4 regions of the Shewanella scandinavica genome follow, and region 2 is predicted to be linked to each of the others. Evidence: predicted binding sites of a transcription regulator. Region 2 holds the regulator's gene; each other region holds the start of a gene.

Region 1 (8,208 bases), on a different contig from region 2:
TGTATCGTTCTAAAATTTGTCCATTTAAAGAAAATCAGATAAATATTAACTGGGATTTAAAGGTACCAGTTTGCTGTACTGTTTTTAATCTAGATGGCATTACTGTTTCTGATAACTATCTTGAATCTACATTGGAGCAAATTAACTCAAATAAAAATAGTGCTAAGATTTGTGGTAAATGCATTAAATATGGTTTGCCTGCCTATAATATGGGTTTGAATCAGCAAAAATGGAAAGAAATTGCATCGACTAAGATTAGTCTTGACCATCAATAGCTAGATATTTGATAGGACTAAGTTATGACGTATTTTGAACAAATAGAACACTGTCGTTTGTGTCGCGCAGAGCTTCCAGGTAATGCGTTAATTACCCTTTTCCCATTTCCAAAAGCCGCGCAGCATTTTTTAACTAGCAAGCAGTTAGATAACGAATCGCCAATCGAACTTGCAGTTTTTCAATGTAATAAATGTGATTTAGTACAGCTTAAAGCTGCTCCAGTGAGTTATTTCAGAGAAGTTATTACTGCTGCTGTTTTGTCACCGCATTCTAGAACTACGCGGTTAAATGAAATTACAACTTTTGTTAAGAAATACAATTTACTAGGAAAAACTGCGCTTGAAATAGGTTGCGGTAAAGGTGGCATGTTAGATGTTATAGTTGATGCTGGTCTTCGTGCTGAAGGTATAGAATATTCAGAGAGTTCCGTAGAAGAGGGTGTTCTTTTTGAGAGAAGTATGATTTGTGGTTATCTACCAGATCAGAAAATAACTAAGAAAGCAGAAGTATTTTTCTCATTTAACTATTTGGAACATCAACCAGACATAAAACAATTTATAGATTCGATTTACACTAACTCAACAGATAATGCTGTAGGATATATTACAGTACCTAATTTGTCATACCTTCTCGAATCAAAGTGTCTATATGAGTTCGTTGCTGATCATTTAGTATACTTTACAGTTAGTACTTTACGTAGAGCATTTGAATTTAATGGGTTCGATGTGCTCGAGTGTCAGGAAATTAATAATAGTAATGATATTTTAGCAATTGTAAGAAAACGAAGTTCATTAAGATTAGACTCGTATATGGAAGAAGTAAATTCTTTAAGTGCCGAATTAAATACACTAGTCGATAAATATGTCTCTGTTGGGAAAAAAGTTGCTGTCTGGGGAGCTGGGCACAGAACATTAGCTTTACTTGCTATTAGTAAGTTGAATAATATTGAGTTTATTATTGATTCAGCTCCATTTAAGCAAGGGCTATTCAGTCCTGTTATGTTGACTAAAATAGTTTCACCAGAGACATTAGAATATTCAGATGTAGATGCAGTGATTGTAATGGTGCCGGGAATTTACCCTCAAGAAGTTTTAAACATCGTAAAGAATTTCAAGCGAAAATTTAACACTTATCTTCTCGAAGGAAATAAAATAGTCGCTTACTAAAGAGTTTATATAAATGAATATCAAATTATCGGACTATATTGCACAGCGATTAGTTGAATTAGGAGTCGAGCAGGTTTTTATGGTGACTGGTGGAGGTGCTATGCACCTTAATCAATCACTTGGTAGGCATAATGGTTTGAACTGTATCTTTAATCATCATGAACAAGCCTGCGCTATGGCTGCAGAGTCATATAGTCGCTTAACTCATCGCCCAGCCCTTGTTAATGTGACTACTGGTCCTGGTGGAACAAATGCAATTACTGGTGTTCATGGTGCTTGGACAGACTCTCTGAGTATGTTAGTCATATCAGGGCAAGTTAAGTATCAAACAACGATTCAAAGTACTGGGATGTCATTGCGACAATATGGTGATCAAGAGATTGATATTTGTAAGATAGTGCACTCTATTACTAAATACTCACAGATGATTAGCGATCCATCTTCAATTCGCTATCACCTTGAAAAGGCATTTTATCTTGCAACGCATGGACGTCCTGGCCCTTGTTGGTTAGATGTTCCGATTGATGTTCAAAGCTCATTCATTAATCCAGATGAACTTGTAGGATTTAATCCGGAAGAATTAGAGCACCCATGGCTTAGTTTGGATTTGTTAAGTGAGTCAGCAGAAATTATTAGTGCAATCGAATTGTCTGAAAGGCCTGTTATTTTAGCCGGTTCTGGAGTTAGGATTAGCCGCTCATACGAGCCATTTCTTCAGTTAATCGATAGATTTCAAGTCCCAGTAGTTACAGGTTGGAACGCTCATGATTTATTACCCGACGAACATTCTTTATATGTAGGTAGACCAGGAACAGTTGGAAATCGCTCAGGTAATTTTGTCATTCAAAATGCAGATTTAATTCTTATATTAGGGTGCCGATTAAATATTCGGCAAATTAGTTATAATTGGACTGCATTTGCACCTAAAGCTTATAAGATTATGGTTGATATTGATGAGTTGGAAATGCAAAAGCCAAGTTTAATTATCGATAAACCTATACAAGCAGACCTAGCTGATCTGATACCATTTCTTTTACAGCAGAATATTGCTGCCCAACCTAAACATCGAGTTTGGTTAGATTGGTGTAAAGATAGATTGAAGCGATATCCTGTTGTATTAAAAGAGTATTGGAATTCATCTAAAGTGAATCCATATTGCTTTATGGATACGTTTTTCAAGATGCTATCTGATGACCAAATAGTCGTTGCCGCAAATGGGTCTGCTTGCGTGATTGGCTTCCAAGCTGCAGTAATTAAATCTAAAACTCGTTTATGGACAAATTCTGGCTCCGCATCTATGGGGTACGAGTTACCAGCTGCAATAGGAGCCTCTTATGGGGCTCCAGCTATGCCTATTGTCTGTTTTGCTGGCGATGGTAGTATTATGATGAATCTCCAAGAACTTGAAACTATCGTTGGTAATAAATTGCCAATTAAGATATTCATTTTAAATAATGCAGGTTACTCATCAATTTATCAAACACAAAAGAACTTTTTTGATGGTGTTGAAGTTGGTGCGAGTAGAAACTCTGGTGTTACATTTCCAAAATTTGAGTCATTGAGTAAGGGTTTCGGTTTACCTTATTTTAAATGTGATAATCATGCTTCTATGGAGAGTACTATTAAACAAGTGATGGTTCATTCTGGTCCAGTTATCTGTGAGCTTATTCTTGATGATACTCAGGCTTTCTCTCCTAAGTTAGCGTCAAAACAGCTTTCAGATGGAAGTATAGTATCGCCATCACTAGAAGATATGTCTCCTTTTTTATCTCAAAATGAAATGGCTGAAAATATTTGGAAAATTTCTGAGAAATAATGAAAATGCATCCAGGTTTAAATACAACGTTGGCTATTGTTATGCCAACTTATAATAGGGCTGAGTTTGTAGATTTTTTTTTAAAAAAACATATTGAACGACTTAAGTTATTTAACATAGGGCTTTATATTTCTAATAATGCATCTACAGATAATACGCTTGAGGTAATTGCTTATTGGAAAAGTAAATACGAATTTATTTTTGTTAAATCTCTGACTAAAACTGTGACCTCAGATGAGAATATTGAAAATGCAGTTTTTATGCCGAATTCAAAATATATTTGGATACTAGGTGATTCTTATGAAATATTACCATCAGTTTTAGATGGAATTTTAGGAACATTAGTTGGGTCTAACGAGTACGACTTTATCTTAACTAACTTGGTTGGACGTTATAGACATAATACTGAAATTGTTTATAATAATAAAAATTTAGTAATTGATGAATTGACACCAATCATTGCGTGTATTAGTTGCAACATTATTAATAGGAAGTTGATTTCTCATCCTAGATTTGAAAAGTATAGGGGGACTGATTTTGGTATTGTCGGCTTTGTGCTTGATTATATTGCAAGTAATCATTTTAGTTTACTTTTTTGTAGAGATTTAAGTGTAGTAACTCTTAAAACGCCAGTCAGAAAAGTTGGATGGCCCTCAAGATTTTTTGAAATAATGTTTTATAATTGGCCATCTTTCGTTGCTAATTTACCGGATGTATATTCGGATAGAAGTAAAGATATTGCAAAAAAATTATTAGTAACTCACTCTGGTTTATTAAGCTGGAGAAGTTTGTTACACATTCGAGGGGCAAATGGGTTAAACTTTAAATTGTTGGGGGAAAATAAAAATAGTGTTTTAAAACTTTGCGGTAAAGTTATTTTTTGTTATATGTTTTTTTTGTGCTTAATTCCTTCAGTTATCTGCAAAGTTTTTGCAGGAGCGATTGAGTGGATTAGGCGAAAGAGGTATCAATTAATTAGGTTGATTAATCCAAAGTTAGATATATAAAAATAAAGTGATTTTAGTTGTTTAGAATATAAGCTAATTCATACTCTAAATAATCTGCAAGTCCAAGCCAGTCTTGTCGTTCTTGAGCGGCTAACATTAATGGTATTATGTTAGAAATGGCTGATGTATCCTTTAATTTTTTCAGTTCTGACTCAAGTAAATCTATGCAATTTCTTAATCTTTTAGAGGCTTCGGCCTCTTTTCCCAAACGGAATTGTTGCGCTGTATTAATTAGTTGAACGTCTAAGGCTTGATTATTATGCAGCATTATTTGCAATCCTTGAATTGAGTTCCTTTGATTTTCGCACCAGATAGGTTTGATTGATAAAACTTTATACGAGGTTTAGTTGCTATATAATGTTCCAAGTTTCTAAGGTAGGCTCTAAAGTTAAGATCAGTTGCAACTCGCTCGCCTCTACCATTGATTATCCAGTGTTTTGCATTCCCCGCCTTAGGCCCAATTTCACCATCCTTCCAAAATGCATGGGTTTTATTATTTGGATAGCTAAAATCACATCCGAATAATGTAATTTCCCAGATATTTAAGTGTACTGCAAGATCTATGGCTGGATGAATCACGCTGCCATTAGTAAATAAACGTAATTTTGGATATGTTTTATGAAGCTGATCGTAAATTTTCCCTTTTGAATACGCATTAAAACGAGGACCAGGCCAAGAACTAATTACTTTCGCGGGTATTCTAGGGAAATAGACTAGCGTTACTGTTTCAGGAATACTTTCTGGTAGATGCTCTTGTGTAATATTATGCTCGATACTAACGAGAATATCAGGAATAATACCTTGTCCCATTAATGCTTTGAACGATGTATCTACTGCTATCAGCAATGGCCTATCATTGCTAGGCCGCTCACGCTGTGATTTTAGATAACCGTAATGTTCCTCGAGTGTAGGGCCAGATCCTATGACAAAAGCTGTGTGCTGCTTGTGTATTAATTTTAACATTGCGGCATCAGGATCTAATTTGAGAAAAGAGAGATTCTCTGAGAATCTTGCTTTAATTACAGGGTCATCTAATTTATGTTTGCTATTCACAAATTCTATATTATTTTCGTAAACCAGCAAATCACGTAAACTGGCATTTTCATTTGAGACTAAACTTAAGTCTGGGGTGATGGCAATATAGACCGGATCAAGGCGATTTTGTTTTTGGGGCTCGAGTAGTTGAACTTTGGGATGACTAAGCCATTCTGATTGATCTGTATAGGTGATCAATAATGAGAATAGTGATGTATTAAGCAAGCAGACTTTAATCGTATTAATCGAGTTTTTTTCAATTAATAGTGTCGGAACATCTCCCATACCCACACCATAAACTGTCACACTATTTACATCTTTTGGAAGGGTATTGATGTACAGCTTGGCTTCTGCAATACGATCGTGTCGGCTGCTTAATTGAATACCATTAACACTGATTGTTTGATTACTTCCAATAACTAAGTGAGCTTTAAGGTGATCAAATGGACTTGATTTTATTGCAGCTGCTACGATAGGCCAACGCTTGACGATAATATTGAGATTAGACGCAAATAGCTCAGTCATTCCGTTTCTCCGGAAGATTTCTGGGAGTTTGATATCACCAAGGTCACTATCTGGTCTCTCCACAGGGACTCGAACCCCGATCGGCCGCTTAGGAGGCGGCTGCTCTATCCTGTTGAGCTATAGAGAGACGACAGTGATTATACTGGTTTTATCTCTGATTAAAAGGCTTATGATTTAGTTGCTTAAATCTTAAGCGCTATGTCGTTTATCTGCACATTGTAGGCCGCATTTTGGTCAACAAGTACTGCTGTTGAGCTTTCTTCACTCACTTGTTCAATTTTTACCGTGGCTCGACTTTTGGTTGCGACTGCGCGCATTTCATTGAGTCTATCCGGTAGGTTTTGCTGTAATACGACTTGGAATTTATCCCCAACACGAATGCCATGTTTACGGCCGAGATTTAAAATGATCCTGTCCGCTTGGCGGCTTACGACTTGGCCGAGTAAGGGTCTGCAATTGAGTGTGCTGTCTAAATCATGGGTAGCCTGTTGCATTAACTTAGTAATATTTTTGCCATAGGATGATCGCCAGAATCTGTCCGTATTCGGGGCAATAATGGCTTGTTCTTCAAATTCCCATGGCGCCGATGTGCTGTAGCTTTTACTCCAAACTTCTTCGCCACTGATCCCATGATAGAGGCTAAGTTTGAACTGGAATTGCCTGAGTGGAGCTTCATCCCAAAATCCTAGGAAGGTTGCCTGCACTGGCTCCATTGAGATATCCATAATTTGTGGTTGGAGGATATATTGGCTGTCGGTAATTTCACTGAGCCAGCTTGGGAGTCGATAACCGCGAATATCTACTAGGTCTTGTTTAATATCGAGCAGTTCTTTAGCGTGAGTGTGGCTAAAGCCTGTGGCGGAGTAATCGTCTATAACACTACCAAGTTTTTCTGAAATAACTTCTTCAAAACCTGAAAGCTGCCCATATCTGAGCTGAGTACGATCTTTGATTTGTGCTTGAGGGATTAGAATCGCGGCCTTTAATTGTCCATTTGGACACTGCTGCGTAGGATCATCATTTAGATCGAGTCGTAGGGACACATAAATTTTGTTTCCCTGGATTCGTTCGCTAACGAGTTGGATGCTGATAGCTTGGGCGTTGCGATTTATCGCAAAATTATTTTGTGTAAGGTTTCCGTTAGAGGTTTGTTGTTCACTGGATATTTGAATGCCTGTGCTTAATGTAGCATAGCTAACGGCTTGATTAATCGCTTCTTCCCTTGCTTGAGCCGTATTACCATTGATAATAGTCGCTTCACCACTGGCTTCTATCCATTCGGCCCGAGTAGGCAAAGACAGCAGTGCAAGGCTCAAAATGATGAGCGAAGCTGAACGTGGTATGTGCATCAATACAATCCTTATCGCTAAGCTATTGGCGAGCTTGCTAATCGAGCCAGTTTCCTGACACTTAATCTAATATACCGGCAAAGCAAATTTCATGCCTGAGTAACGAGAGTTTTCGATAAAGTTTCCATTGGCGCAGTCGATATACAGCGTATGAGCATAATATTGTCGGGCTGGAGCAATTTTGGTCTGAAGATTGCTGGCTTTTGTTACTCACAAAAATGAAACGCATAGAGTGTGAGTTATTTAATTGCCAGTACACCCACAAATGAGGTAAATCCAATGCTAAAGCGTGTAATTATTCCCTTAACATTGATTATGTTAGGTGGATGCGTGGCTAAATCGGTTACACCGCCCAAGCCGAGTTTAGTGGATGGCAATGGGTTGCCGCCAACGGCAGTGATCAACCATTTAGCACAGCGAATTGTGACAGAGCTCGTTAAGCAAAATGATGCTTTGCGTTCAGATCAGCCTATTGTGGTCACAACCCCTGTATTAGTGGGTGACATGAATGGCACAAATGCGTTGGCGCAGCAGTTACAGCAAGGATTAATGACGTCGCTCCATAGCTTTCAGTTTAATGTGGTTGATTTAAATTTAGCAGATGGCTTGAGAGTGACGGCTAATGGGGATTTTATTTTGACGCGAGATTGGCAACAATTGTCGAAAAATCTTCCCGTTGAGCATCTTGTCGTTTCGACTATGAGCCCAGTTACCAATGGTATGGCGATCAATACTCGGATTGTGAATATAAGTAACAATCGCGTGGTATCGGCCTCTCAAACGTTTGTGACTCAAAAAGAGTTGGCAAACTACATGCAGCCATCGGAGCAAATTGTGTCACAAAATGGCGTCTTATATCGTCAGGCGAGTCCAGGCATGAATGAAGTGCGTGTTTTAGGAGATGGAAAATGAAACGCTACCTGTTATTTATTGCGGCGCTAATGCTAACTGGCTGCGCGGCTAAAGATAGATATGTGCAATGGGAAGATGTGCCGCCGCCGAGTTTTCCTAAGTTAACGGCCATAGGATATGCG
Region 2 (8,208 bases):
TCAGTCTGACGGTAAAAACCGGTCAGGTCGTTGGCCTACTCGGCCCGAACGGCGCGGGTAAAACTACCACCTTTTACATGGTCGTCGGTCTGGTTAAAAGCGATAAAGGCCACATTTTTATCGACGATGATGATTTAACCGCAGATCCTATGCACCTGCGCGCCCGCAAAGGCATAGGTTACTTGCCACAGGAAGCCAGTATCTTCCGTAAACTGACCGTCCATGACAACATCATGGCCGTGCTGCAAACGCGTAAAGAATTAAAAAAAGAGCAAAGGGAAGAAGAGCTAGAACATCTGCTTGAAGAGTTCCACATCACCCACATCCGTGACAGCCAAGGCATGTCATTGTCGGGCGGTGAACGTCGCCGTGTCGAAATTGCGCGGGCGTTAGCAGCAAATCCTAAGTTCATTTTGCTCGATGAACCCTTTGCTGGTGTCGATCCGATTTCGGTTATCGACATTAAAAAGATTATCGAACAGCTCAAAAGTCGTGGCCTTGGCGTGTTGATCACAGACCACAATGTCCGTGAGACATTAGATGTGTGTGAACATGCCTATATCGTGAGTCACGGAAACTTGATTGCCGAAGGAACACCCGCAGAGATCTTAGACAATCAGCAAGTTAGGGCTGTGTACTTAGGTGAACAATTCAGGCTATAGTTAATCAAGCGGAGCCAATGCAGGTAATTTATGCCACCATTGGACTCCACTCAAGATGATAACAAGCGACCTCATCCAACAATAATAACGTAGGGATCAGCGGTAACATGAAAGCGTCACTCCAGCTCAAACTGGGTCAACAGTTAACCATGACGCCACAATTACAACAGGCCATACGTCTGTTGCAACTGTCGTCATTAGAACTGCAGCAAGAGATCCAGCAAGCCTTAGATTCTAATCCCCTTCTCGAGCTGGAAGAGGATCAATTCGACGCCACTAAAGACCCTGTAAACCAAACGCTATCCGATACGGATTTCAGTGAATCTAGCACCCTGCCGCCAGAAAAAGACAGCTCCACCATAGACACGGCAGAGTCGCTCACGAAAGAGTCCATGCCCGACGAACTCCCCATGGACACCACATGGGATGAAGTGTTCACCGCCTCCCCTAATTCTGGCCCCGGCGGCAGTCGTGAAGATGATATGCCCTTCCAAGGTGAGACCAGTGAAGGCTTGTATGAGCACTTAGAATGGCAAAAAAACCTCACACCGTTTTCTGAAACTGATTTAGCCATTGCCACCGCCATTATTGATGCCATTGACGATCAGGGCTATCTCACCCAAAGCACTGAAGAAATTCTCGAAGCGATGGGCAATCCTGAAGTTGAGCTTGACGAAGTCGAAGCCGTACTCAAGCGCATTCAACATTTTGATCCCATTGGTGTTGCCGCCCGCGATTTAAGCGAGTGCCTGCTGATCCAACTGTCGCATTTCGCCGCTGACACTCTACACCTCGAAAATGCCCGCATGTTGATCAAAGATCATTTAGATCTGATCGCCGCGCGCGATTTTAGATTGTTGATGCGTAAGACTAAATTAAAAGAGGATGAGTTAAGGGACGGCATCGCGCTTATCCAAACCCTCAATCCCCGCCCAGGTTTATTGATTACGCCCAACGATGACGAATACGTCATCCCAGATGTGTCTGTGTCGAAGAAGAATGGCCGCTGGGTGGTTGAACTTAACCCAGACTGCATGCCAAAAATCAATGTAAATCAACACTATGCATCGATGGCGCGCAGTACTAAAAACCAAGCAGATAGCCAATTTATTCGTGGCCATCTGCAAGAGGCTAAATGGTTTATCAAAAGCCTAGAAAGCCGTAACGACACTTTACTTAAAGTTGCGAATTGCATAGTGCAATATCAGCAAGGTTTCTTCGAATACGGTGAAGAAGCCATGAAACCTATGGTGCTTAACGATATTGCCGAAGCGGTAGAAATGCATGAGTCCACCATCTCACGGGTGACCACCCAAAAATACATGCATACCCCTAAGGGACTTTTTGAACTAAAATACTTCTTCTCTAGCCACGTCGGAACTGACGATGGTGGGGAGTGCTCATCCACAGCAATCAGAGCCTTCATTAAGAAACTGGTTGCAGCGGAAAACCAGAAAAAACCATTAAGCGACAGTAAGATGGCACAACTTCTGGCAGAACAAGGGATCAACGTAGCCCGCAGAACCATTGCGAAGTACCGAGAGGCTATGCTCATTCCGCCTTCTAATCAGCGTAAAAGTTTATAACCTACAGTGGATATCGGAGGACGTTTCTATGCAAATAAACCTGAGTGGACACCATGTCGAAATTACCGAATCGTTACGCGCATATGTAGAAGAAAAGTTTTCAAAACTTGAACGCCATTTCGAACAGATCAATAATGTGCACGTTGTGCTCAATGTCGAGAAAATGCAACAGATTGCCGAAGCGAGAATAAATCTTATCGGTGGTGAAGTTTTTGCAACTTCAGAGCATGCTGACATGTATGCCGCTATAGACGCCCTGATTGACAAGCTTGATCGTCAGGTTATTAAACACAAAGAGAAGTTAACAAAACACTAATAATGGAACTTTGTACCATACTGCGGCCGGAGTGCACTACCTGCGCCACTCCGGGCAGCAAGAAAAAGGTACTGGAACTCATCAGCGACTTAGTCGCTGCCCAGTACCCGACCCTCTCATCTCAAGAGATATTCGAAAGCCTAGTGGCGCGCGAAAAGATGGGGAGCACAGGTATAGGGAACGGCATCGCCATTCCACATGGTCGATTAACCGATATAGAGCAGCCCATTGCCATACTCATTAAGTGTGAAGAGCCGATAGCATTCGATGCTATCGATAAGCAACCTGTTGATATTTTATTTGCACTACTGGTGCCTGCAGACCAATGTCAGCAGCACTTAAGTACCTTGTCTTGCATGGCCGAAAAGCTGAGCGACAAGCAAATATTAAAGCAATTACGCAAGACGCATGATGAAACGGAACTCTATCAGGTAATCACTGGATGAAACTGGTCATAGTGTCGGGCCGCTCAGGCTCAGGCAAATCTGTCGCCCTAAGGGTACTCGAAGATCTCGGCTATTATTGTGTCGATAACCTTCCCTTGCCCTTAATCGGCACTTTGCTTGAGCAACTCAAAGGCAGTAACGATCTCGTCGCCATCAGTGTCGACGTGCGTAACATGCCTGAGCAGGATAAAGTCTTAGTGAAGCAACTCGCGAGCCTGCCTCCTGATACTGAGTTAACCAGCTTCTTCCTCAATTCCAGCGATAAAATTCTGCTTAAGCGTTACAGCGAGACCCGCCGTTTGCATCCTTTGTCGAAGAGCCAAGTCTCTTTGCAAGAAGCGATAAAGCTGGAAGGGAAACTGCTCGAGCCTATGTCAAAACTGGTCGATCACTACATAGATACGTCGAATCTGAATATCTATGATTTAAGCGATCAAGTGAGACAAATTCTGCTCGGCAGCGTCGATAAAGAGTTAGTGATCAACTTCGAGTCCTTTGGCTTTAAGCACGGTATGCCAACTGAAGCCGACTTTATGTTTGATGTACGCTTTCTGCCTAACCCACACTGGGAGCTGGCGCTACGTCCATTGACTGGCTTAGATGAACCCGTGGCTGAATTCTTAAATCGTCAACCACTCGTGAATAAGTTCATCTGGCAAATCGAGAATTTACTGGAAACTTGGCTGCCGCATCTCGAGCGCAACAATCGCAGTTATTTAACTGTAGCGATTGGCTGCACGGGTGGACAACACAGATCGGTTTACGTCGCAGAGCAATTGGCTAAACGCTTTAGTAACGGTAAACATAAAGTTTATGCCCGCCATCGAGAGCTGAATAATGCCAAAGCTTGAACGTCAGATCACCATCTGTAACAAACTGGGATTACATGCCCGTGCCGCCACTAAGTTGGTGGTACTGGCATCCGAGTTTGATGCGACCATCACCTTAATACAAGGCGATAAACAGGCATCGGCCGCCAGCGTGCTTGGCTTATTGATGCTTGAGACTGGCATGGGTAAAACCATTAAGCTTATCGCCGAAGGTCCAGATGCTGAGCCCGCTCTGGATGCCATTTGTGCCTTGATCGATGCTAAGTTTGACGAAGCCTGTTAGTTTCATTTCATACTCAGCGTTCCACACAGACACTCAGATTAGTACACATCACACTTAGCACTGCGTATTTGTGCAGTTCACATCTCGTTTCAAAAGCTTGGCGACACATTTGTCGCTCGACGACACGAACCATAGGCGATTACACTAGCGAGCATTACCGCTGACTCACCTTAGTCTTAGCCGCCTTAATCTATGCGTAAAACGCATGACCTATGCCAGAGCGCTCTATCTGTGACTGAAGCATAGCTATCGCGAAGTCACCGCTAAGTCTCAGCCCTGCGCCAAGTAGCGCACTCTCGAACCAATTTGCCGCACAGTGGCAGACAACTATGGAGGACAAATGCCCGTAGATAATTCAGAAAACGCTCACACCGGACATAGTCTCGACCAGTTAAACCAAGCGCTTAGCAGTGGCATGTTTGTACACGTACGTAACATGCTGCAAAAAATGGCCGCCTCAGATATCGCGCTGATCTTAGAATCCTCACCACCCAGCGCCAGACAAGTGCTGTGGCAGCTTATCGATCAAGAACAAATAGGCGACATACTCGACGAGTTAAGCGAGGAACTCAAAGATCCGCTGATCCGCAGCATGAGTCCTGAGCGAGTTGCGAAAGCGACGGCGAGTATGGACACCGACGATCTGGCCTATATTCTACGTAGTCTTCCCGATGCCGTTTACAAGCAAGTGCTGCAGTCGATGACAGAACAAAACCGCCAGCGGGTAGAACAGGCCTTATCCTATCCCGATGAGACCGCCGGCAGCTTGATGAACACAGATACCGTTACTCTAAGACCCGATGTAAATATCGATGTGGTGCTGCGCTATCTTCGCCAAAGGGGCAACCTGCCAGACACCACAGATACCTTATATGTCGTCGATAAACAGGACAAAGTGCTCGGCGGTGTCAGGCTGGCAGATCTACTGACTTGCGCGCCAAGCACCACAATTCGCAACATCATGGACCCCGATATCCAAAGTATTCCTGTGAGCATGTCCGACAGTGAAGTGGCGCAGAAATTCGAACGCAATGACTGGGTATCAGCTCCCGTCGTTGACAGCGATGGCAAGCTGCTAGGACGGATCACAATCGATGACGTGGTCGATGTTATCCGCGAAGACGCCGAGCATTCCATGATGGGGATGGCGGGGATGGATGATGACGAGGATACGTTTGGCCCAGTGCTAAAAAGTACCCTACGTCGCTCACTCTGGCTCACGATTAACTTGTTCGCTGCACTGCTCGCCTCCTCTGTCAGCAATATGTTTGAAGGCACTATCGAGCAATTTGCCACTATCGCTATCTTGATGACAATTGTCCCTAGCATGGGCGGTGTGGCCGGTAATCAAACCTTAGCGCTCGTGATCCGTGGTATTGCTTTAGGCCATATCGGCCAAAGCAACGCCCGTTGGCTTATTGGTAAAGAATTATCGATTGGCTTTCTCAATGGCTTAATGTGGTCAATTTTGGTGTTTATTGCCGTGTTGCTGTGGAAGGATGATATGGCACTGGCGGGCTTAATTGGTAGCGCCATGCTGATCAACATGACAGTGGCAGGTCTTGCAGGTGCGAGTATTCCATTGATTTTAAAACGCCTTAAAATCGATCCTGCCCTCGCGGGCGGCATGGTGCTCACCACAGTCACTGACGTGGTTGGTCTGTTCGCCTTCCTCGGATTAGCCACGCTCTACCTGATGCACTAACGCACTAATTCTTTAACGCTTTTACAGTTTGAGTTGATAACAAAAACGGCACCAAAAAGGATGCCGTTTTTTTATCTCGCTGGAAAACTAAATAAGGCTATTTTGCCGGAGGTTGAAAACCATAACGACTCAGAATCGCTTGGCCTTTTGCCGATAGAATAAACTCAGCTAACGGCTTAGCGGCATCATTGGCGCCCTGCAAAACCAATAAACCATAGTCGGCCCCCACGGCGAGTTCCTGCGGTAAGTCAATGATTTGTAGACTCGGCACTTCTTGTTTAGCCAGCACAGCATTAGTGCAGTAGGTTAAAAAGATATCCGCTTGTTTGTTTTCCATCACCCAGCCATAGGGATTGCGATCTTTAGGCGGTTTAGCACTCTCAGGGCCTCCCGTCAGTTGCAATGCCTTGGTCTCTAACGCGGCTTTCGCATTGGGTTTTACCGCTTCTGCCTTAGCAAAAACGGCCCAGGCATAGTCCCCCGCCGGATCGGCTTTCGGGGTTGAAGTGCCAACTTTGACCTTAGGATCTAACAAGGTATCGAGTAGCGTTGCGCTCGTCACTTGGACATTATCTTGGGCAACCGCGCAGAGTTGATTACGGGCAAACATTTGCACCGCTTTCCCCTGACCCGCATCCACTAACGCCTGCGGATGTTTCATATTCGCCGAGGCAAAAATATCGACTTTTTCACCCTCTTGAATGCGTTTTAGCAATAAACCTGATGGCGCATATTGTGCCGCAACACTCGTTTGCGACTCGGCTTGATAAGCGGCAATAATATCTTTCATCGCAGTCTTTAAACTGCCTGCGGCGCGCAGCTCTATCGGCGCCGCTCCTGTGGTCACTTCGGCTTTCATCGGCATTCCTTGTGCAGCAGCCACCATGATGACAGGGCTTAAACTCAAGGCGACTAACAGGTGTTTGCTTATCATAGTCATATTCTCCTCTGGGCGCTAAAAGTCATTCTTGTGACTTATCCCCATACAGAACGTGAAATCGGTAAAGGGATCAAGCTGAACTCATCCCAAGGCAAACCGCTGTGATGTGATTGTGGTGTAGATCACCCAAAACACAGGTTAGAGAGGACAAATTGTCTAGCTTAAATCTGCGAGGCACTTACCGCTAAATATGCCTAACACAGAAACAAAAAAGTCGCCCTCAGGCGACTTTTGTAAAACTAGAATGCTTCACTTGCCTACTGACCCGTCGGCGTTAATACAATCTCAACACGGCGGTTTTGTGCGCGGCCGTTTGCATTTGCATTTGATGCGATAGGACTCGCTTCCCCCATGCCTTTTGATTTTACACGGGCAGAGGCGACGCCTTTGCTCATCAAGTAATTACCCACTTCACCCGCACGTACTTGTGACAGACGTAAATTGTAAGAGTCTGAGCCACTGCTATCGGTATAACCTAATACGTTAAGCTGTGTTTTGCTGTATTCCTTGGCCACAACCGCCACTGAGTTCAGCACGCGTTTAGCGCCGTCGCTTAACTCGGTTTGATCTACGCCGAAGGTGACTTCATTAGGCATGTTCAAAATGATGTTATCGCCGCTACGGGTCACACTCACGCCCGTTGAAGCGAGTTGTTGACGTAATTTGGTCTCTTGCACATCCATGTAATAACCAATACCACCGCCGACTGCAGCGCCTGATGCAGCACCAATTAAGGCACCTTTACCGCGGTCGCTTTTGCTCGAAGAGACTACGCCAATGGCAGCCCCTGCGACGGCACCAATCAATGCACCACTGGTCGCTTTAGCGGTTTGTTGTTCGTTTGAATAGGGATTGATTGTTGTACAACCCGATGCAACTAGCGCGGTCGTCAATACCACTATGGCTAACAGGGATGGTTTAGATTGCACTGCCTGAAAACACTTCATCATTTATAACCTCTTTATATGATTGATGATTGTGAATACTGCTCAAAGGGCACGAAATATCACTTCACACTAGGTAATACGAATGACCTAGGGATTGCCACAAGGCTGGCAGTATATACCCAAACAACCTGAAGATGCAGGATTCAGCGGGAGTTTAACGCACTTTAGGCAAGGCGGTTATTTGCGGACCTAGTGGACTAAGTTAAAAATAACCAACACGGCATAAAGTGCGTTAAAACCCGCCGGGACGGAGCGCCTAGGGCACTCCACTTCCGTGTTGCATCAATTCAAAAGGTGGCCGACATTCTGTCATTGATGCGCCTTGAATTGAAGCACCCTAGGCGCTCTGAAACTCGTATCTTCAGGTAGCTTGGGTATATAGACAATTGCGCTCGAGACAATCCTTTATACATATTCAATTCTGCTAATCCAGATTTTAGTCAGCAAAGATACAGATTTCGGGCTTCAATCTTGGCTTAGACCGCCCTGCTCC
Region 3 (8,208 bases), on a different contig from region 2:
ATATCTAGCCATGATGTTTGCCTCTATAAATTCTGAGTCACGTAAGACAGCATCTGATCTACCGCTGAAATCACTTTGGAGTTCATCTCGTAAATGCGCTGACTTTCGATAAGGTTCACCAGTTCTTCGGTCACGTTAACGTTAGAGGTTTCTAAGGCGCCTTGGCGAATAGCTCCCATGCCATCTAACGAAGCAGTACCTTGAATTGGCGTGCCACTCGCACCGGTTTCCGTGTATAAGTTTTGCCCCATAGGATCCAGACCCGATGGATTAATAAAATCCGTCATTGTCAACTGACCCACAACTTGGTTCTCTGCAGTACCAGGGGTTTTCACTGAAACTTCACCCTCAGCGGAAACGGTAATACTGGTCGCATTGTCAGGAATCGTGATCGCGGGTTGCAACAAGTAGCCAGAACCTGGCGTCACAATCTGGCCCGTATCGTCTAAGGTAAACTGACCATTTCGGGTATAGGCTGCAGTACCATCAGGTAGCTGGATTTCAAAAAAGCCGGGGCCTTCAATCATCAGATCTAATGAGTTATCCGTAGTCAGCATGTTGCCTTGGGTAAACATTTTCTGCGTGGCGACGACTTTGGTACCCGCACCTATGTTTAACCCATTAGGTAACTTAGTGTTAGAAGCGCTGACACCGCCCGCTTGGTTAACTGTTTGGTAAAGCAAATCTTCAAATACTGCGCGACTTTTCTTGTAGCCCACAGTGCTGGCGTTCGCCACGTTGTTCGAGATCACCGCAATGTCAGTTTGCTGTGCGTCTAAGCCAGTTTTACTAATCCATAACGCCGGATGCATAATCTATCTCCTAACTAATACGCATTAATGAAGATGAAGCGCGATCATTCTCTTCCGCGGTTTTCATCATCTTGACTTGCAATTCAAACTGACGCTGAAGGTCAATCAAAGACACCATTTCATCGACAGGGTTAACGTTACTGCCTTCCACTGCGCCACTTTCAACTGCGACGAAAGGATCAGCTGGTGCTGGTTCTCCTGACATTTGTCGAAATAATCCATCTTCACCACGCATCATCTGCGCATTACCGGGATTAACGAGTTTCAAGCGACCAACTTCTTCCACCACTTCAGCGGTAGCGCCCTGAGGTCGCACAGAAATAATGCCATCCTGAGAAATTGAAACCTTCTCAATAGGGAGCGGCAACACTATGGGGCCCGCATCTCCCATAACAGGATTTCCCCTGTCATTGTGTAGTAAACCCGTAGAGTCGAAACTTAAACTGCCTGAGCGGGTATAGGCTTCACTGCCATCTTTTGCCTGCACGGCAAACCAGCCGTCGCCTTTAATGGCAACATCGAGATCTCGTCCAGTGGTTTTTATGGGACCAGAGCGAAAATTAGCTGACGGAGATTCTGTCATCGCAAATACCCTGGAAGGCAACCCTTCACCGAAGGCTTGCATTGAGCGAGCTTGTGCCATATCGGATTTAAAACCGTCGGTATTAGCATTGGCTAAGTTGTTCGCACGGAGCGCCAGCTCATTCATATTTTGCTTGGCGCCACTCATGGCGACATAAAGGAATTTGTCCACAGACTGCTCCGTCAAATTTTCTACATGACAATAGCAAAGCAAGCATCGTGCCAATAAAGTTGACGTTTAATTTACTGATAGAATTGAAGAATAAGGAAATGAAGTGAATTGATAGCAGGATAAAGGCTAAGTGTTGCCACTGGCGGCAACACTTAGTCAAACAATGTAATGATTAGCGGATTTGTAATACGGTTTGTTGCAGTGTGTTGTTCACTTCAAGGGTACGAGAGTTCGCTTGGAAGTTACGCTGCGCCGAAATCAAATCGACCAGTTCAGTGGTCAAATCGATATTCGATTGCTCTAACGCCGATGAACTTATGCTACCAAAAGTACCACTGTTTGCCTCACCAGCAAGAGCAGGGCCAGAATTCAAACTGGCTTTCCACGACGTATTACCCACTTGTGTTAAACCTTGTTCGTTAGCAAATCGAACCAAGGCAACCCGTGCTAAAGGCACAGTTGAACCGTTCGAGTAACTTGCAGTAATTAAACCATCAGCACCAATTTCAACGTTAGTTAAACGACCAACCGTCGTACCGTCTTGTGTTAACTCTGTTGCCGCAAAAGGAGCAGCATATTGCGTTGGTGCATTAAACTTAATTGTTAAGTCTTGAGTTCCATCCGCTCCAGCACCTAAAACGCCTGCACCACCCACACCTAAAGTCTCAGTCTTAACGACCGCTGGATCACTACCGGTATAGACACCAACAGAATTGAACTTAAGTACAGAGCCCTTCCAACCGCCGGTTGTTTGCGCTGTACCGGTTGAGTCAGGGTTACCATCGCCCGTAGTATCCGTTTGATAAGTACCAGCAGCACCAGCTAGATCGACTTGTTTACCATCAATAGCGTAATAAGCCACCCAATTGCTCTCTCCATTATAAGAGGCATCATTAGGCTTAACAAAATAGGTTGTCATGATATGTGGCTCACCGAGTGAGTCATACATTGTCATTGAAGTAACGTTATTGTATGTCTTAGGGTCTAGAGGATCGAATGCAGCAGGGTCAAGGGTACTTTCCTTAGCATTTAGATTCATTTGTAAACTGACATTTTCAGTTTTTACTGGGCTACCTGCAGTATCAGGGATCTGCACTGGTTTCGCTGTAGTCAAACTTACCGATGTCGAATTACCATCTTTATCCACAGGGAATGTCTGCAAAAAATTACCAGCAGAATCAACCATGTAGTTATTTGAATCGACTTTAAATGCCCCTGCTCGAGTAAATGAATGGTCAAGACTGCCTATTTCAGAAGCAGTGACAAAAAAACCACCACCTTTAATTGCCATATCGAGTGAATTACTTGTCAACTGTAAGCTGCCTTGATGGAATTGCTGGGCCACTTGACTCGTTGCAACACCACCACCGACAGCAGTTTTAGAATTTGAAAAGATAGAATTAGCGTAAACATCCGCAAATTCAGCACGCGACTCTTTAAAGCCAATGGTATTCGCATTCGCAATGTTGTTCGCCGTGGTGTTTAAATCTTTCTGTGCGGCAGAAATGCCACTCAATGCAATGTTAAACGACATAATTCACCTCTACTTTTGACTCTATTCAATTGCGGACAACTAACGCCCAATTCGGATTCTAAAAAATTATCTTGTATAAATTTAAGTTTCAGACACAGCTAACACATCGGTTAACTTGATCCCCATACCGCCTCTCAAGTTGAGAATGGCGCCAGTACTGGCCGTACCAAGAGAGACACTGGTCACATGGGCATAAGTTGAAACAGGCAGTTCTTGGGATTTTCCATCCACTAACCCACTCGCCTTAATCGTATAGTTGCCTGCGGTCACAGGTTTTCCATCTTTATCTAAACCATCCCAGTTCACATCGACATTGCCCCCCTTACTGCCATCAACTTTAAAGGTGGTCACAACTTGGCCTTTATCATCCTCAACACGTACAGTAATTTCAGGAATTTTAGCTGGCGTGCTAATCACACCTTTTATTGTTGGGCTTTCAGCTGAAATGTTACCTGTATCGGTTGGGATCAATACCTTACGACCAACAAGTCCTGATGCCTGCAATGCTTGGCTCGACGTCATAACACCGTTTAAATTAACGATTTCATTATTCAACTTAGTAATACCATCAACCGTCGAGAATGATGCCATCTGCGCAATCATTTGGTCGTTGTCGACGGGCTTAAAAGGGTCCTGCATCGATAACTGTTGGCTTAATAACGAGAAAAAGTCATCTTGAGTTAATTGTTGGCTTTTCGCTTCCGGTACTATCGAATCTTTTGGCAGTCGTATGCCATCAAGAAACGGATTACCCGTTGAACTGGTTGATGAGTTGGTCGTCACAGCATTTGATTGACTCTTATTTTGAGCCGTCTGCGCCGATGCTTGGTTAATTTGATTAATGAGGCTCACAGCTTACCTCCTAAGTAACACATGTTATTTACCCATCCCAAGTGTTTGTTGCAGCATAGACTTAGCTGCTTCAGCGACTTGAACATTCATTTGATATGAGCGCGAAGCAGAAATCATATCTGCCATTTCTTCCATGACATTAACATTCGGTTTATAAATAAAGCCGTCCGCATCCGCCATCGGATGATCGGGCGAGTATTCTTTTAGTAGTGGTTTATCACTTTCAACAATGCCTTTTACCGCCACACCTTGAGAGGCTTGTTGCTGACTTTGCGCTTTGGCCATTTCAGCTTCGAAAATAGGATGACGGGAACGATAGGTCTTATCTACGCTACTCGAGACGGAATCAGCGTTAGCTATGTTACTCGCAGTGGTGTTCAACCTGACCGATTGAGCCGACATTCCCGAGCCAGCAACATCAAATATGCTAAATAAACTCATGATTAATCCCCTCTCAGCGCTTTCTTCATGCCACTAAACTTACTGTCTAAAAAACCTAATGACATTTGATATTCAAGGGCATTTTGCATGAATGCCGATTGTTCCTGTTGGATATCAACGGTATTGCCATCACCGGTATCGGGTTGATTTGGCACGCGGAACTTAACAAATTGCCCCGTCAACTCAGCAAGTCCAAAATGCTTGTCTGTCTCTTGCATTTCAAGACTATTACGCTGCTGTTGTTGGCCACGGGCGGCCTGCATTGCCGCAGAAAAATCAACATCGCGGGCTTTATAATGTGGCGTATCGGCGTTAGCGATATTGCTCGAAATGACTTCAGCTCGCTGCGCTCTAATACCGAGAGTGTACTGATGCACACCCAGTGCATTATCAAAATTGATCGCCATAAAATTGCCTCCTCGTGTTACTCACGAAAACAAAGCAATTCATGTGCCAACATCAGGAGACAATGAAAATAACAATTAGGGTATGCTAGTGATGGGTAAAAAATTACCGACAAGTGTCGGTAATTTTCTTTAAAGCTGTAGACTTAAGTCTTTTTCTGGTAATAAATCCCTGGGTTACAACGGACCATATCAAACTCGTCCGTTAAACCAGCTATAGATTCGGAAGCACCAAGAAATAGAATACCTTTTGGATTAAGAGCGGCAGCGAATTGCCGCAAAATTTTTGCCTTTGCCTCAGGCGCAAAATAAATCAGCACATTGCGGCAAAAAATAATGTCGAACTTACCAAGTAAGCTATAACTTTCAAGCAGATTATGTGCTCTAAAGTTCACTAAACGCTTAACATTATCCTTTAACTTCATATTGCCTGAAGGCAAAGCATCAAAAAACTGACGCTTACGCTCTTCGGATAAACCGCGTGCTAATGCCAAGCTATCGTACTCAGCATTTTTGCAGCGTTCTAACATGGAAGGCGATAAATCCGTAGCTTGAATCGAAGCACTACCAGCAAGTGCACCAGGCTTCTTTTGTTGATACTCAAGAATCGTCATCGCCAGTGAATAGGGTTCTTGCCCAGACGAACACGCGGCCGACCAAATTTTAAGTGGACGACCCAAACGACTATACTCAGGTAACAAAACGTTATGCAATAACTCAAATGGATAACGATCACGGAACCACAGGGTTTCATTGGTCGTCATAGCATCAATCACTTCTGCCCGAAGCGCACGTTCCGTTGGCTTCATCGAATGCTTAACCACATCGGATAAGGATGGCAGGTTATATTTCCCCATTAAAGGAGCAAGACGACTGCGCACCAGATATTGCTTATTTTCACCCAGTACGATGCCGCTGTGTTGCTCTAAGAACAACCTAAATTGATTATATTCAGCCTCAGCGAGTGATTTATTTGGCACATTCACATCCTAAATCCTATTGCAAGCACCAAAATCAGTGCGAAACCATCATGTTATAAAGTCGAGATTATAGCGTAAAGCGTATCTAGGTACTAACTACTGCACTTACAAACTTAAGTGTTTATTCACGGCAGCAGCCAGTTCGTCGGGATTAAACTTAGCGATAAAGTCATTGGCCCCCACTTTTTGAACCATTGCCTGATTGAATACACCACTTAATGACGTATGCAGTACCACTTTAATATGCTTGAGCTTAGGATCGTCTCGGATCTCAGCGGTCAAGGTATAGCCATCCATTTCAGGCATCTCAATGTCTGAGATAATGAGAGGGATTTCATCGGCAACATTGTCCATTTCTTTGGCGATTTCTTTAAGCTTATCTAACGCTTCTCGACCATCTTTTGCGGTATCAATTTGTAAGTTCAATGACTCGAGTGAACGAATAATTTGCTTACGCGCCACGGCAGAATCATCGATAACCATAATATGGTAATGCTGGGTTCTGTCGAGGGTCAGCTTTTCATTGGCTTCTTCACTGATAGCGGTTTTAACCGGTGAAATCTCATCTAAGATTTTTTCTACATCGAGAATTTCAACCAATTCACCTTCAATCTCAGTTACAGCCGTCAGATAAGAATAACGACCGGCACCTTGCGGCGGAGGCATAATCGCTTCCCAATTCATGTTGATAATCCGCTCAACAGAACTGACCAAGAAGCCTTGAACGCTACGGTTATATTCAGAAATAATGATGAAACAGTTTTCAGTACTCGCTAAAGGTCTACCACCTGTTGCCGCACTCAGATCAATAACTGAAATAGTCGTACCGCGAATATGCGCGACACCTTTAACATAAGGATTAAGTTTAGGCAAAGTTGTCAGTGGCGGGCACTGCAGTACTTCTTTCACCTTAAACACGTTAATCCCAAACCGTTGACGACCGTTTAATTTAAAAAGCAGCAATTCTAAACGGTTTTGACCAACGAGCTGGGTTCGTTTGTTGACTGAATCAAGAATACTCGACATAACTCTGCCTTGTTGTTCTGTTTATGTACGGCCCTATGACTCGTTTGAGTATAGGCATATTAATTGCTTACGTCTTATCTATCGATAAACATAGTCGAAACTGAGTCAATCTTCTGACAGTGATGCAAAATATTATTACAGTGGTCAGCTTCGAACTTGATAAAAGTATAGGTGCATTCTGGCGTTACAAGCTAGTCTCTTCATTATGAAAGTAAATTTAGTCTGTTTTTTTAGTGTTTTCGCCCTCTTCATGCCCGCTTTTGCGAGTGCAGAGCCTATTGTTCCCACCGTATCGGCCATCTCAGAATTAGCTAAAGCGCTTATTTCAGAAAAGATATCCGTGCCAGCGAATGCCAAAGTCGATATTTCGCCGCAAATAGTTGACGCAAGAATGCTGCCGTCACAATGTTCGTCGCCGATTAAGGTTGAATTGGCTAGTGACAGGGAAATTAGCCGTAATAACACCCTAAAAGTCAGCTGCAATACGCAAGAGCTTGCTTACCCTTGGCAGATTTATATCTCGGTTAGAGTGGATATTTTATTCCCCGTTGTTGTCACAACTGAAACCTTAGCGCCTGGCGAACTCATCTCCCCTAGCCAAGTTGAAATCCGTTACATTGAGCAAAATAGTTTACGGGGCGCTGAATTTGATGACCCAAGTAAATTAGCTGGTGTGCGAGTCAAACGACGCGTCTCGAAGGATAATCCTATATTGAGCAATAACTTATGCTTCGTGTGTAAAAACGACTCGGTATCTATTTATGTTCGCTCTAACTCATTCGAACTTAAAACTGCGGGCGAAGCCCTACAAGATGGCAATAAAGGCGATCGGATCAGAGTCAAAAATAGCAGTTCAAACAAAGAACTAGATGCTATAGTCACGGGCATTGGCGAAGTTGAAGTAAGAATGTAAAATATTCTAAAGCTTTTTTATAAGCTGCCGATACCCCAGTTAAGAAATCCCGTACACACGACGCTGGAGCCGAAAATGGCAATTGATATTAGCAAACTCAACACTGCAACGACCACACAAGTTCGTTCAGGTGCAACTAAAACTAGCAGCGATCAATCTGCTCAAGTTGCCACAAAATCGACAACACCACAAAGAAGCGACTCAGTGGTGATTACAGCGCAAGCACAACAACTTCAAGGAGCTCAGACTAAAATGGCGAGCCTTCCTGAAGTTGATCAAAAGAAAGTGGCCGAAATTAAACAGGCTATCGCCGAAGGCCGCTATAAAATTGACCCAGAAAAGTTGGCTGCCAATATTGCAAGTTTTGAAGCCGAACTTAATGACTTGAATAAAGAGTAACTATGACTGAAATAGCTAAACTGGTAGATCTACAACACGCCCATTTGGCTGTTCTTAAGCAAATCATACTCAAGGAAAAAGGCGCTTTGGTTG
Region 4 (8,208 bases), on a different contig from region 2:
AATGCCAATCGGTGTGTTGATCTCGTGGGCAACCCCTGACACCAGTCCTCCCAAGGCCGCCATTTTTTCTTGCTCAACTAACACTTGTTGCGCCCGTTTTAGTGCGCTAAGGGATTGTTCTAGTTCTATGGTCCTTTCTTTGACTTGTCTGGCGAGTTCTTCTTTATAGCTACGTTCGAGCTTGAGTAGCCGCTCTCTGTCTTCTAGGGCTGTTTGCAGTTCAGCCTTAGATTTCTTTAAGGCGCCAAAGGAGCTTCTCAGTTGTACTTGCATGCTGTTGATGGAGTCGGCGACTTGTTTAAACTCATCAATTTTTTCTTGGCGGGCAAATTGCAGCGGCTCGTATTCTTGATCTAGGTCGATACCTTTGCAGTATTGACTGAGTTTATCTAAGTGCTTGGTAATATTGAACCATACTAAAAACAGAATAAATCCAGCAACTAAGAAGGTCTTTATTCCGTTAGAGAGCAAAATGATAATGGCTTTATCATACAAGCGCTGATAGATGGCATCGACATCGACTTGTATTTCAAGTGTGCCGACATTAATGCTCTCGGTCGGGGATTTATAAACTAGCGGGAAGGTTTTATCTAAGGAGTGTTCTTGCTTTTGCTCGCCTGCATTCCATGCTTGGCCGCTGTCATCTTTAATCGAAATGTAGTTAATATCGGGCAGCTGAATTAAGCCATTGAGCTGAGTGTTAATTAGCCGCTCGTCAATCACCCAAATACTGGCGGCGAGAACATCTAAGTTCACCTTTTCCATATTGGAAAACACTCTGTCGATGCGCACAACGTCATTGCGATAATCACTGATCAACTGATAGGCAGTGGTGATTAAGGTGATAACAGAGCTAAAAAGTACAATAGACAAGGTAAGGTGCCTGCCTATGGGACTTTTGATAAGTTGGCTAAAGAATGTCAGCATCTTAAATTTTCTTTATGCAATAGCGGCTTGAGATGCTTATAAGCATAGACCTACAGATCCAGAAAGTGCATTTTCTTGCGAATAAAATCAACGAAATATCTCCTCATTTATGGCATTGAATTTGCTTATTAGCCGATAAGTTCAATTTTTTGTCACTGGGATAGCACTATGTTTAAACTCAAGCTGGATTCAGTTAAGTTTGTTAGTCCAAAGAAAATGATGTTCAGAGTCATGCTGTGGCTAATGGTGAGTTGTACTGTCTTACTCCTTATTCCTCCGAACGTGTTGGCAGTGCTGGCGCTCGATAAATTTGTGCCGGAACATGCGCAGTTTGTTGGATTAGGCCTAATCATATCTATCGCCTATTTTTTGAGCCAGTTGATTAACTTAGGCTTAGATGAATCAATTCGTCATTTAAGTGATAAGCGTGTTATTGAGACGATTGAAGCTAAAGTGAACCTGCTTGATCCCGCTGAGCGAGCGTTAGTCAGAGAGTTCTTTCTTCAGGGCGCCACAATTTTGACTCTGCCGCAAAATGAAACCGCTGTGAAAAGTTTATTGAATGCCTGCATCTTAGAAAAACTCGGTAACGAGCGCCATTATGCGATTCAGGGACCGACAGCCGACTATAAGATTGCCATGAAGGCCCGCATGTATCTCAACCGCGATGTGCTGCGTTTGCCTGCGGGTGAGCCGAGCCAGGAAGAGATGCAGTCGTTGATTAAAGCGCGTCCGCAATTTTTAAATGGTCTAGTACAAAACAGAAAACACGCTGCATAGGCGTGTTTTGTCTCGCTAGGATGAGTGCTGGCTTTAGATGAGTTGCAACATTCTGAAAAGCGAGACAACAAAAAATGGGGGTGATAAAAACCCCCTAGATTTTGCATTTATACAAGAACATGAAGAACAACTGGAGCAAAAACTATTGTTTCGGTGCCGACTTCACAATGAACATCCAAGTGATATAAGACACTATCCCTATTGTGCTAAAGATAACGATCATTGAAAGTAAGCCTATGGGGTTACCAAACATTAGATCTAACCAAAATGCCATGACTGAAATCCTCTTTCCTGTGAAGTCCTCTCTAAATTAGCGATATTCGATAGCTAAAATACTGATCTCGATCAATAAAAAATCGACATGGGAATACAAAGCGATAACTCTTAGTTAACTCTGTGATCTTGGTCAAGTTTGAGGCTATGCTTAACAGTGATGAGTTCAAATAATTTGGCTTTGTTTCTTCTTCTGTTAGTGTCTAGGATTAATCTACTTAACCAGATCGATATTTCGTTATCGCACCATGCTATTTATTGGTTTTGGTTTTTTAGATGAATGCTGCGATATTAGTTTTTTAAAGGAGTAAAAAATGGATTCTAATAAAAGTCGTAAGGATTCAATGGGATATAATTCTATCTTTGCGCCACTGCTGTTGCTGATTTATCCACTCTATTGTTTAGTGATCACAGGGCACTTTGTCGCCATCCTGTGTTTAAGTGCGCTCGCCGGCATTTTAATTTTCAACATCAATAAATTAATTCGCAATTTAAGGCAGCTTGAGCGTGCCGCCCATCATTTAGGTGAGGGGGATTTAAGCTATCAATTAGAGGAGAAAGATGCGGGCGTGTTCATTAAGGTCGTGCATAGCATCAACCGCATGGGCGAGGATGTCAGCCGCACGATTTTATCTTTGTCTGATACCTGCGAGGGGATGAAAAAAGTCGCCTCAGATATCAAGGTCATCAGTGAGCAGGCCAAACAAGGCGTGTTAGAACAAGAGCATCAAACTGAACTGGCTGCCAGTGCGATGACGCAAATGGTTTCAAGCGTGCAAGCAGTGTCGCAAAATGCAGTCAGTGCGGCGAAAGCTGCCGACATTGCCCAAAGTTCTGCTAAGCATGGCGACCAAATCATGAATGGCATAGTCACTAAAATTGGCGCTATGTCAGAGCAGATCCATAGCACTCGAACCGTAATTGAGCACTTGGCCGCCGACAGCAACAATATCAGTAGCATTATCGAAACCATTTCGCAGGTGGCCGAGCAAACCAACTTGCTCGCCTTAAACGCTGCCATTGAAAGTGCGAGAGCTGGCGAGCATGGTCGCGGCTTTGCCGTTGTCGCCGATGAAGTGCGTAATCTCGCTAAGCGGACATCTGAAGCCACGGTTGAAATCCAACAACAAATCGCCGCCTTACAAAAAGGTGCACAACATGGTGTTGAAGTCATGTTGAAAAACGTGGCTATTGCCGATGAAACGGCTGATATGGTTGATCAAGCCCACAGTGCACTCGGGCAGATTGTCGCTCAGGTGGAGACCATTACCGATATGTCCCATCAAATCGCCACGGCATCAGGGCAACAACACACAGTTGCTGAAGAAATTAATAAAAATATCACTGTGATGGCAGAACTCGCGCTGAGTAATGCATCTCACACCAACAACACTAACTTATCGAGCTTGAAAGTGTATAACATGTCGCAGGAAATCGGCTCCTTGTTGCATCGATTCCATGTGAATGCGGCTTTCTTTAATTCGACTCAGGCACAAAATAAACTGTTTGTGAAATGGGGGCCTGAATTAGACATAGGGATGCCAGAGATCAATCGTCAACATCAGCGCTTAGTCTCATTGATCAATGAATTACACCGTACATTAAATGAAGACTATGGGCTCGAAGCTATCAAACGTATCGTGCAAGGGCTGGTGGATTACACCGCCAATCACTTTGCCTATGAAGAAGAGCTCTTTGCCCGTTTTGGCTACCCACAAACCGACAGTCATAAGGAAAAACACGGCAAGTTAGTCGGGCAAGTACTTGATTTTCAAAAGCGGGTTGTAAAAGGGGAAGATGTTGCCGACGAATTAATGACTTTCTTGAAGGCTTGGTTGGTTAACCATATCCAAAAAAGTGATAAAGAATATACCGCCTTTTTGTTATCCCATGGCGCAGAATAACCCCAAGAGCATGATTTTTGAGCGGTTAAATGCAATTTGTATTAAAGTCGCGGCAAAAGACTTGCCATTGTCATGGGCAAAGGTATAATTCCCAGCACTTAGAGACAGCCAGTTGTTTGATTGCTTCTAAGTGCATATTTGATATGCCAGTGTGGTGAAATCGGTAGACACAGGGGATTCAAAATCCCCCGCCCTTAAAAGCGTGCCAGTTCGAGTCTGGCCACTGGTACCAAATCCTTCTGATGAAGGAACTAAAACCGACCTAGAGTCGGTTTTTTTGTGCCTGAAATTTGGTTTTTGCTCGGTGCTTTAGGGTGAGCTAGTGGGATTCGGCGATATCCATTTGCGTCATAGTCACGCCTTTGATTTGTGCATAAATCGCTTTTCCATGGGTGAGTTGCAGTTCATCGCAGGCCCATGGGGTGATGTTGGCCCAAAGTTCATCGCGGCCTAGGGCGATTTTTAATTGGATTTGCCCGCCGTTATCGCTGGGATATAAGTCTTTAATTTTTCCCTTTAGTAGGTTGCGGATACTTGAGCCTTTGGGAACCTCAGTGCAAACCGAGACATGATTTGCCTGAATACGCACTTTGAGTTTCTTTGTCGTTTCAGTCAGATAGCCGCTTACCCACAAATAGTTTCCATCATCCATCACGAGTCGCGTCATGGGGTAGTCGGGATGTCTGTCGGCAACCTTAGCACTGAGGAGTGAGCTGAGTTCCTGCAATGGCACCCAAGGCCGCATTTGCTCGCTATTCCACACTTCACTTAAGGCGCCTTGGGCGATCAATTTTCCCTGATGCAACACCAGCATATAATCCGCCAGTTGTAAGATCTCATCTAGGCTGTGGCTCACATACACTATCGGCAGTTTTAGTTCCTGCGTTAAGGTTTGCAGGTAGGGCAACAACTCGCGTTTACGGGGTAAATCGAGTGACGCTAGCGGTTCATCCATCAACAGCATATCGGGCGATGTCAGCAGGGCACGGCCAATGGCAACCCGTTGTTTTTCACCGCCCGATAGCGTACTGGGATAGCGATTGAGGAGTTTTTCAATCCCTAGTAGTTGCACAATTCTATCGAACAATACTGGGTTGGCTTTACGCACACCATAGTTGAGATTGCCCTTCACGCTATAGTGTGGAAACAGCCGTGCCTCTTGAAATACATAGCCAATATGGCGCTTTTCTGGTGGAAGGTTCACTTTGCCTTGTTGATAAAGCAGTTTGTCACCGAGGCGGATTTCACCGCAATCTGGGGTTGAAAGCCCACCGAGTAGGTTCACTAGCGAGGTTTTACCCGCACCCGAGCGGCCAAAAACGGCTGTCACGCCTTGCAATGGTAGTTGGGTATCGACTTTCAGTTGCAGCTGTCCGAGCCGTTTTTCAATATTGATTGTTAACATACGCTTGCCGTCCTCTGCAGGGCTTTTTTACTCATCCATTGGGAGGCGAGTAAAGACGCGAGCGCGATAACGATCGAGATAATGCATAGACGCATGGCCTGATATTCGGCCCCTGGGGTTTCAATAAAAGAGTACATGGCGAGCGGAATCGTACGGGTTTCACCTGGGATATTAGAAACGAAGGTAATGGTCGAGCCAAATTCCCCTAGGCTGCGGGCAAAGGCGATAATCATTCCTGACACTATCCCTGGAGAGGTGAGCGGCAGTGTGATGGTGAGAAATACCCGCCATCGACTGCTACCTAAAGTGCGTGCGGCCTGCTCGAGTCGAATATCAACGGTTTCAAAGGATTGGCGTATGGCTCTGACCATCAGCGGGAATGACACTATCGCCGCCGCGAGAGCCGCACCGCGCCAACTAAAGCTAAAACTGATGCCAAACCAATTAAATAACCACTGGCCGATAAAACCTTGACGGCCCATGCTGATCAGCAAGAGGTAACCCACTACCACGGGCGGTAACACCAGTGGTAGATGGAGCACACTGTCAAATAGAGCCTTGCCAGGAAACTCGACCCTTGCCAGTAACCAAGCGCACAAAATACCCAAGGGTAAACTGGCGATAACGGCAACGGATGACACCTTTAAACTGAGCAGCAGTGCGGCAATTTCATAGTCGCTTAAAAGGGAGCCACTTAGCAGAGAGCCGCTTAACAAAGAACCAATCAGCACCCTAATTCACTCCAAAGCCATATTTCTCAAACACATTTTTTGCGCTTGGGCCTTGCAGATACTCATTGAACGCTTTGGCGCTTGCCGTCGATTCTTGTTTGACTAAGGCGATAGGGTATTCAATTGGGCTGTAGCTCGTCTCTGGGAAGGTGGCCACGATTTTGATCTTCTGGGCGACTTTCGCATCGGTTGAATACACTATGCCTAGCGGCGCTTCACCCTGTTCAACTAAGGCGAGTGCGGCGCGGACATTGTTAGCGCGGGCGAGTAAGGGCTCAGCAGCTTGCCACAGCTTGAGATTTTCGAGGGCTTGCTTGGAATATTGTCCTGCGGGCACATGATCAGGATCGCCAACGGCCATACGGCTGCCTTTTAATGCGGTTTTGATATCCCAATCGCCATTGAGCACCACCTCTGTGATGGGGCTATTTTTTTCGGCAATCAAGACTAAGGTGTTTTTTAGCAAGGTTTTACGGCTGTTAACATCGACCGCTTTGGCATCGACCAGATAATCCATCCACTTTTGATTGGCCGAGACAAACAGATCGGCGGGCGCACCATTGGCCACTTGTTTTGCCAGTGTTGAAGAAGAGGCGAAGGAGAATATCACCTTAGTATTGTGTTCTTTTTCATATTGCTGGCCGATTTCGTTAAGGGCATTGGTGAGTGATGCCGCAGCAAAAACTGTCACTTGCTCATTGTCTGCCGCAAAAACTGGGCTAGATGTCAGTACCATTGTGAATAATGAAGCCGTGGTAAAACGCAGTAATTGCTTAAGGTGAATGGATTTCATTGTGTTCCTCCGTGATAAAAAGTGATCGTTATATACCAATCTACATATCGATCATTCAAGCCCTAAACAATCAATTAGTGATCTGTGTGTGGTTTCTTGTGGATTAATGGTATTAATCCGCTGAAATATCTCGGCAATCTTATTGGTATCCTCAAGGTGATGAAGGACAATAGGACTCAAGTCAGACTTGGGTGCGGGATAAACGATGGATTTACATGCATTACTTACGCTTTCCCTCGGGGATAAGCCCTTCGCCAATCCTAGGCGGATAAGCCTGCTTGAGCAGGTCGCCAACACAGGCTCGATAAGCCAAGGCGCTAAGCTTGCGGGGATCAGTTATAAAGCGGCGTGGGACGCGATTAATGAGATGAACACCGCCATGCCCGAACCCGTAGTGTGCAGCGAAAAGGGCGGCAAAGGCGGTGGCGGCGCGAAACTCACCGAATTTGGCGAGCGTTTGCTCAAGGTGTATTCCATCACCTCCCAAGTACAAGCAATGGCCTTGGCCGCCTTGCTTGATGAGTCCGTCGACATGCACAGTTTATTGGATGTGATGGCGCATTTCTCACTCAATACTAGCGCCCGTAATCAGTTAACGGGTCGTATCAATGGCATTGATTCATTTGGATTAAATGACAAAATTAGCGTGACCTTAGCGGGCGGGCAACAGATTCAGATTTCAGTGACCCATTCGAGCCGCGAGCGCTTGCAGTTAGCCTTGGATAAATCGGTGTTGTTACTGTTTAAAGCCCCCGCGGTACGGGCGACGACACATGCCTGCGAAGTGGATGGGCAAAATTGCCTCAGCGGCCGTTTGCTGAGTGTGACTGAACTTGGCGATAAGGCCGAATTAGCCATAGATATTAATGGTAAAGACATCATCTATTCAGTGATGCCACTCACCCAAATGCAGAGTTTGGCTGTCGGCGAGCCATGTTTTGCCTGTTTTGATGCCACGCAGGTGATCCTCGCCAGCATGAATTAGTCGAGTTGAGTGATTGATTCGATTAATCATTGGGTTATTCACTGAGAATGGCCAGTACTTGGCGTTATTGTTGTCGAATGGGATCGTTCGTTTTTGTATTTAAATCGACATCAAAGTCATAAGGCTTCACCCCACGACCTTGATCTTTCTTGAAAAAGAATTAAATGAAGTTTGTATATCTAGATTCGTTTGCATGGCAGAACTACCATAAGTGGCACAATCATAGAACGTCGAACCCCTACAATTTACCGCCTAACGATTTGGTATCGCACTAAATCGGCATTGCTACCTAATACTCAGCCGTGCTTCCCTTGCAAATTTTTACACAGATATTTGCAAATCTTTACCTGTTAACGACACTTCCTTCGTCTACTGTCTTTGGCTAACTCTATATACTGTTGGAACAATTT

The links. The regulator sigma-54, encoded in region 2, starts transcription at its own class of promoters, with help from an activator protein. The targets are predictions, from matches to a motif close to GTTGGCACGNNNNTNGNNT.
Region 1: the regulator sigma-54 is predicted to act here: its motif matches at 7,255-7,273, upstream of Q4Q50_RS00290 (flagellar assembly protein FlgT).
Region 3: the regulator sigma-54 is predicted to act here: its motif matches at 6,854-6,872, upstream of flgA (flagellar basal body P-ring formation chaperone FlgA).
Region 4: the regulator sigma-54 is predicted to act here: its motif matches at 1,036-1,054, upstream of Q4Q50_RS20450 (superinfection exclusion B family protein).

What each region holds. Positions count from the first base shown of each region.
Region 1 is NZ_JAUOES010000001.1:53,152-61,359, reverse strand. It holds gene Q4Q50_RS00325 (radical SAM protein) at 1-275, shown strand, start outside; gene Q4Q50_RS00320 (class I SAM-dependent methyltransferase) at 300-1,442, shown strand; gene Q4Q50_RS00315 (thiamine pyrophosphate-binding protein) at 1,456-3,258, shown strand; gene Q4Q50_RS00310 (glycosyltransferase) at 3,258-4,265, shown strand; gene Q4Q50_RS00305 (hypothetical protein) at 4,279-4,533, opposite strand; gene Q4Q50_RS00300 (motility associated factor glycosyltransferase family protein) at 4,533-5,825, opposite strand; tRNA gene Q4Q50_RS00295 (tRNA-Arg) at 5,877-5,952, opposite strand; gene Q4Q50_RS00290 (flagellar assembly protein FlgT) at 6,008-7,174, opposite strand; gene Q4Q50_RS00285 (FlgO family outer membrane protein) at 7,454-8,086, shown strand; gene Q4Q50_RS00280 (LPP20 family lipoprotein) at 8,083-8,208, shown strand, end outside.
Region 2 is NZ_JAUOES010000018.1:1,104-9,311, reverse strand. It holds gene lptB (LPS export ABC transporter ATP-binding protein) at 1-662, shown strand, start outside; gene Q4Q50_RS15060 (RNA polymerase factor sigma-54) at 770-2,248, shown strand; gene hpf (ribosome hibernation promoting factor) at 2,277-2,564, shown strand; gene ptsN (PTS IIA-like nitrogen regulatory protein PtsN) at 2,567-3,010, shown strand; gene rapZ (RNase adapter RapZ) at 3,007-3,861, shown strand; gene Q4Q50_RS15040 (HPr family phosphocarrier protein) at 3,848-4,123, shown strand; gene mgtE (magnesium transporter) at 4,464-5,828, shown strand; gene Q4Q50_RS15030 (molybdate ABC transporter substrate-binding protein) at 5,926-6,762, opposite strand; gene Q4Q50_RS15025 (hypothetical protein) at 6,748-6,873, shown strand; gene Q4Q50_RS15020 (YiaD family glycine zipper/OmpA-like lipoprotein) at 7,026-7,715, opposite strand.
Region 3 is NZ_JAUOES010000001.1:44,143-52,350, forward strand. It holds gene flgH (flagellar basal body L-ring protein FlgH) at 1-12, opposite strand, end outside; gene flgG (flagellar basal-body rod protein FlgG) at 24-812, opposite strand; gene flgF (flagellar basal-body rod protein FlgF) at 823-1,566, opposite strand; gene flgE (flagellar hook protein FlgE) at 1,739-3,100, opposite strand; gene flgD (flagellar hook assembly protein FlgD) at 3,182-3,952, opposite strand; gene flgC (flagellar basal body rod protein FlgC) at 3,977-4,393, opposite strand; gene flgB (flagellar basal body rod protein FlgB) at 4,396-4,800, opposite strand; gene Q4Q50_RS00255 (CheR family methyltransferase) at 4,944-5,783, opposite strand; gene Q4Q50_RS00260 (chemotaxis protein CheV) at 5,883-6,803, opposite strand; gene flgA (flagellar basal body P-ring formation chaperone FlgA) at 7,009-7,716, shown strand; gene flgM (flagellar biosynthesis anti-sigma factor FlgM) at 7,792-8,115, shown strand; gene Q4Q50_RS00275 (flagella synthesis protein FlgN) at 8,118-8,208, shown strand, end outside.
Region 4 is NZ_JAUOES010000035.1:4,923-13,130, forward strand. It holds gene Q4Q50_RS20445 (ATP-binding protein) at 1-927, opposite strand, end outside; gene Q4Q50_RS20450 (superinfection exclusion B family protein) at 1,096-1,707, shown strand; gene Q4Q50_RS20455 (DUF3149 domain-containing protein) at 1,850-1,981, opposite strand; gene Q4Q50_RS20460 (bacteriohemerythrin) at 2,295-3,884, shown strand; tRNA gene Q4Q50_RS20465 (tRNA-Leu) at 4,030-4,116, shown strand; gene modC (molybdenum ABC transporter ATP-binding protein ModC) at 4,204-5,289, opposite strand; gene modB (molybdate ABC transporter permease subunit) at 5,283-6,005, opposite strand; gene modA (molybdate ABC transporter substrate-binding protein) at 6,022-6,813, opposite strand; gene Q4Q50_RS20485 (TOBE domain-containing protein) at 7,019-7,798, shown strand.